Linked DNA regions of Parashewanella spongiae. The protein of the gene in region 1 interacts with the protein of each later gene in a pairwise test. Links are inferred from orthologs where the notes say so. Each region holds a gene or a part of one and is shown in the gene's direction. Other genes may lie near its edges.

Evidence for each region. Proteins that work in one complex are often made in the same cells at the same time.
Region 2: the proteins of eno (region 1) and rpe interact in binary tests that used the Escherichia coli proteins (3 or more experiments, as listed by UniProt). The link is inferred for Parashewanella spongiae from one-to-one orthologs.

Annotation. Positions count from the first base shown.
Region 1 is NZ_CP037952.1:1,319,034-1,321,922, forward strand. Bases 5-2,826 are described here. They hold eno (phosphopyruvate hydratase), read left to right. Parts: upstream 5-678; coding sequence 679-1,974; downstream 1,975-2,826. Other genes in these bases: E2I05_RS04945 (CTP synthase), read left to right, coding at 5-510; ftsB (cell division protein FtsB), read left to right, coding at 2,118-2,420; ispD (2-C-methyl-D-erythritol 4-phosphate cytidylyltransferase), read left to right, coding at 2,436-2,826. Outside these bases: more of E2I05_RS04945, read left to right, coding at 1-4; more of ispD, read left to right, coding at 2,827-2,889. UniProt on the Escherichia coli protein: Catalyzes the reversible conversion of 2-phosphoglycerate (2-PG) into phosphoenolpyruvate (PEP). It is essential for the degradation of carbohydrates via glycolysis.
Region 2 is NZ_CP037952.1:4,761,209-4,764,099, reverse strand. What follows is about bases 68-2,891. They hold rpe (ribulose-phosphate 3-epimerase), read left to right. Parts: upstream 68-1,054; coding sequence 1,055-1,729; downstream 1,730-2,891. Other genes in these bases: trpS (tryptophan--tRNA ligase), read left to right, coding at 2,464-2,891; E2I05_RS18765 (phosphoglycolate phosphatase), read left to right, coding at 1,729-2,430; E2I05_RS18775 (hypothetical protein), read right to left, coding at 488-853; E2I05_RS18780 (DUF2970 domain-containing protein), read right to left, coding at 299-484. UniProt on the Escherichia coli protein: Catalyzes the reversible epimerization of D-ribulose 5-phosphate to D-xylulose 5-phosphate.

The DNA of each region.
Region 1 (2,889 bases):
TATTTCGGAATATGTTTAGGCATGCAAGTGGCTCTTATTGAGTTTGCACGAAACGTAGCAGGCATGACAGATGCTCATTCAACCGAATTTAATAAAGAATCACCTTTCCCAGTTGTGGGCTTGATCACGGAATGGATCGATAAAGAAGGTAAGATCGAACAACGTAGTGAAGTATCTGATCTAGGCGGAACCATGCGTTTAGGTGCTCAGGTTTGTCACCTAAAAGAAGGTACACTTGCTGCGAAAGCTTATGGTGCTAAAACGTGTGTTGAACGTCATCGCCATCGTTACGAAGTGAATAACAACTTTGTTAAAAAACTAGAGAAAGCTGGTATAGTGTTCAGTGGATTATCATCGGATCGTAAACTTGTAGAAATGATTGAAATACCGAACCATCCTTGGTTTGTTGCGGGTCAATTTCACCCAGAGTTTACTTCGACACCCAGAGATGGACATCCATTGTTTGAAGGCTTTATCGCAGCGGCTTCTGAGTATCAGAAACAAAGCTAGAGTTTAATGACATAATAAATCCATGGCCGGAGATAACTACTCCGGCTAATTTTTTAGAGCTCTATACCTATTTTAATTCTTGACCGTTTACATTTTAGACGGAACAAGGTAAAGCAAAAATAGGTATGAGTTTTTTTGTATTAATCAAATCTTAAATCGAGGACAACAATGGCTAAGATTGTTAAAGTAATTGGTCGTGAAATCATGGATTCACGTGGTAACCCAACCATTGAAGCTGAAGTTCACTTAGAAGATGGGTTCGTTGGAATGGCGGCGGCACCATCAGGTGCATCAACAGGTAGCCGTGAAGCACTGGAGTTACGTGATGGCGACAAAACTCGTTATTTAGGTAAAGGTGTGCTGGCTGCCGTTAAAAACGTAAATGAAGTGATTGCACCGGCTTTAATTGGGAAAGATGCAACAGTACAAGCTGAATTAGATCAAATTATGATTGATCTTGATGGTACAGAAAATAAAGATAAACTTGGTGCAAATGCTATTTTAGCTGTGTCTTTGGCAAATGCTAAAGCGGCTGCGGCTTTTAAAGGTATGCCATTATATGCGCATATTGCTGAATTAAATGGCACTCCTGGCCAGTATTCTATGCCTGTCCCAATGATGAATATCATCAACGGTGGTGAGCATGCTGACAATAATGTCGATATCCAAGAGTTTATGGTACAGCCTGTGGGCGCGAGTAGTTTCCGTGAAGCACTGCGTATGGGAGCTGAAATTTTCCATGCACTCAAGAAAGTATTAAAAGATAAAGGCTTGAATACAGCCGTTGGTGATGAAGGTGGTTTCGCACCAAACCTTGAATCTAACGCAGATGCACTTGCCGTGATTAAAGTTGCCGTTTCAGCAGCAGGTTATGAGCTTGGTAAAGATGTCACACTGGCACTTGATTGCGCCGCATCTGAATTCTATAAAGATGGCAAGTATGATTTGTCTGGTGAAGGTAAAGTATTTGATTCTAATGGCTTCTCTGACTTCTTGAAAACATTGGCTGATGAATACCCAATCGTGTCAATTGAAGATGGTCTAGACGAATCTGATTGGGAAGGCTGGGCGTATCAAACTCAAATTATGGGCGATACAGTGCAGTTGGTCGGTGATGATTTGTTTGTTACAAATACTAAAATTTTAGCTCGAGGTATTGAAAACAAAATCGGTAACTCGATTCTGATCAAATTCAACCAAATTGGTTCTTTGACTGAAACACTTGCCGCTATTCGTATGGCGAAAGAAGCTGGATTTACAGCGGTTATTTCTCATCGTAGTGGTGAAACAGAAGACGCAACAATTGCTGACTTAGCAGTTGGTACTGCAGCTGGACAGATAAAAACAGGTTCACTTTGTCGTTCTGATCGTGTTGCTAAATACAACCAGTTACTTCGTATCGAAGAGCAATTAGGTGAAAAAGCTGTTTATCGCGGTTTAGCTGAAATCAACTGTAAACATTGATTCAACCCGATTGTTTGCTAATTACTGATTAAATTTACTCTGATTGAGTATACTTAATCCGGAATAGATTAAAGCCACCTATTTAGGTGGCTTTTGTTTTTAGGTATAGTTATTTCTTTTGGCTTGGTATTTGAATTGCTTTTATGAAACGTATATCTGCATGCTTAGTTATTTTGTTTGCCTTGCTGCAATATCGCCTTTGGTCAGGGGAGAACAGTTTGCGCGAATATTTTGGGTTGCAGAAACAGATTCAGGCACAGAAACTCAGTAATGAAAAATTAATTGCCCGTAATCAAATTTTAAAAGAAGAAATTGCAGATCTAAAAGGCGGAACTGAAGCCTTAGAAGAGCGAGCTCGAAATGAACTTGGCTTGGTTAAAGAAGGTGAGACCTTCTATCGAGTAGTCACAGGTAAAAAACAAAATAGATTCCCCGAATCTCAATAACCGGAGTTTTTTGGCATGAGCCAATCTTTGGATCACGTTGTTGCCATCATCCCCGCAGCGGGAGTTGGACAGCGAATGGGAGCTAATATCCCGAAACAATATTTAGAAATTGATGGAATATCCATTCTCAGCCACACCGTCAAGGCATTCCTTAATCATCCCAAAGTTGATGTAGTCATTGTTGCTGTTAGCAAAGATGATCAGTATTTTGATCAATTACCTGAATCGAATCATTCGAAACTTGTGAAAGTTCAAGGTGGCTCTGAGCGAGCTAATACTGTGCTTGAGTCACTTAAGAGTGCAAGTCAGTTGGGATATGAAGATTCATGGGCGTTAGTACATGATGCCGCTCGTCCATGTATAACAAGAAGGGATATTGACTTGTTGCTTAAATCACGTGAGAACTATCCCAATGGTGCCATTCTTGCTATGCCTGTGCGAGATACAATGAAACGTGCTGATTCTAGTA
Region 2 (2,891 bases), 3.4 Mb from region 1 along the record:
TAAACGCAGAGAAAATTTTCGATAGCAAGGCGTGACTTGAACCTAATTAAATCGGTAGGGAGCGTTCATATACGCAGAAAAAATTACTGATAGAAAGGCATGAATAGCAGCAAGTTGTGGTTACCGACATCCAAAACTGTCGTTACTTTGTTTCTACTTGCAAAATTTATAACGCAGCAAGCGGTCATTTTAGCCAGTTTACGAACGTCAAGCATTCACTCAATGGATGAATACACTTTGTGGCTTTTATGGTTGAACTTGGTTAGTTATCTTACTTCTATGCGTTCAACTGATTTTTCTAGGTTAAAACAAGATTAACGATCATAATCAGACCGCCAACAAGCATAATGGCCATAACTATGCCCATGATAATAAAAGATATTGGAGAGTGAGTGGTAAAATCTCGCTGGCGGTTGTTTTCGGTTTGAACACCAAAAAATGCCGCGAAAGTACTAGAAAACACTTGCCACAGTTTCGTTATCATCAATTATCTCGCTGGTAAGTTGTCATTGTCAGAATCAATGTGTTGGTTTTTACTTCGATTTAATAATTCGACTAAATCTAAAAAATGAAATTGATTAGAACCTTGACCAGCGAACCAAGCTCCCCAATTTAATTGTTTTGTTTGGTTAGCGCATCGATTGGTAGGGTGATTAGCAGGAAGCATCGCATTATAGGCGATCCCAGATTCACACATACAAGCGGCGGTCTCAGATGAGTTAAATAATGTTTGAGAACCAAATAGACCTAAATATGCCGTGCAGGCGATAACACTGAAGCTCAACATCCGTTTGCGAGTACCAAACTTTTGAAAGCTCAACAAGGCTAGAAACTTTCTCGTATAAGTATACATGTTATCCCTTCCGTATCTTTTCATAAGATGTAATCGTAAGTGCATTGTTGCTTTTCCAATGGCCGATTATAACAAGATAGTTCTATTTTTAAACAGTTTATTTACTCTAATTCTTTTTTCTAAATTTTTGAGAACTGAATACTAGAGACTAACGGTCAGCCAGAGTAATATAACCACAATTATCATTGTCATGAGTCTGCTATGCGTCCATTTTTGATTGCTCCATCAATTTTATCTGCTGATTTTGCTCGCCTGGGTGAGGAAGTGGATAATGTATTAGCCGCTGGTGCGGATGTCGTCCACTTCGATGTTATGGATAATCATTATGTACCGAACTTAACGATTGGCCCGTTAGTTTGTAAAGCATTACGTGATCATGGCGTAACTGCTGATATTGATGTGCACTTGATGGTGAAGCCAGTCGATCGGATTATTCCTGATTTTATCGATGCGGGCGCTTCGATAATTACTTTTCACCCTGAGGCTTCTGAGCATATTGACCGTACTTTACAACTGATTAAGTCTTCCGGTTGTAAAGCTGGGGTAGTGCTTAATCCAGCAACGTCATTACATTATTTAGATCATGTGATGGATAAATTAGATGCCATATTGTTGATGTCTGTGAATCCAGGCTTTGGTGGACAATCTTTCATTCCAGAAACCTTGAATAAACTGCGTGAAGTTCGCCGTCGTATTGATGAGAGTGGTTATGACATTCGTCTTGAAGTAGATGGTGGAGTGAAAGTGGATAATATTGCAGAAATTGCAGCGGCTGGTGCAGACATGTTTGTCGCTGGCTCTGCTATTTTCGGCAAGCCTGATTATAAGCAGGTGATTGATGAAATGCGTGTTGAATTGGCTAAAGTCGATTCATAATGGTGGATATTAAATTCAAAGCCATTGCGTTTGATTTAGATGGCACGCTGGTTGACAGTGTGCCGGATTTGGCAGTCGCTGCGCAGTTGATGTTAAATGAATTAACCTTACCAAGTTGTAGTGAACTTGAGGTTCGTAGTTGGGTGGGTAATGGCGCTGAAGTGCTTGTTCGACGAGCACTAGCACACGCACATAAGCAGATCCCGACTTCATCGCAAGTTGAACAAGCCTTAGTGGTTTTTTTGAAACATTATCATCAACAACTTAATCAACACAGTTGTTTATATGACGGTGTGAAAGAAACTTTGCTTCAGCTCATAGAGCAAGGTTATCAACTCGCGGTTGTGACCAATAAGCCTATCCAATTTGTAGCGCCAATATTAAAAGCCTTTGAAATTGATCACTGTTTTTCACTGATTTTAGGTGGTGATAGTCTTGAGGCTAAAAAGCCTGATCCTATGCCACTGAATTATATTATTAGTGAATGGGCATTAAAAAAAGATCAACTTTTAATGGTGGGTGACTCTAAAAACGATATTTTAGCCGCTAAATCCGCAGGAATTGCTTCAATAGGCTTGACCTATGGCTATAACTACGGAGAAGATATTGGGCTCAGCGGTTCTGATGCCGTGTTTGATGATTTTAGCGATATCTTATCTTGGGTATTGACTCATTTTAAACTGCGCAAATTATCTGAATAATAATTAATGTAAAATAAAGGAGCAATAAAGCAGATGACTAAGCCCATCGTACTTAGCGGCGCACAACCATCCGGTGAACTCACCATAGGCAATTACATGGGTGCGTTACGCCAGTGGGTGTCAATGCAAGACAGTCATGATTGCCTTTATTGTGTTGTCGATTTGCATGCCATTACGGTTAGACAAGATCCTCAGGAATTAAGAACAGCTTGTTTAGATACACTCGCGTTATATCTTGCATGTGGTGTTGATCCTAAAAAGAGCACTGTATTTATTCAGTCTCAGGTACCGCAACATACTCAGCTGGGTTGGGCCTTAAATTGTTATACCCAAATGGGTGAGCTGAATCGAATGACTCAGTTTAAAGACAAATCCCAGAAGCACTCAAATAACATTAACGTGGGCTTGTATGGCTATCCAGTGTTGATGGCTGCCGACATATTGTTATACCAAGCCAATGA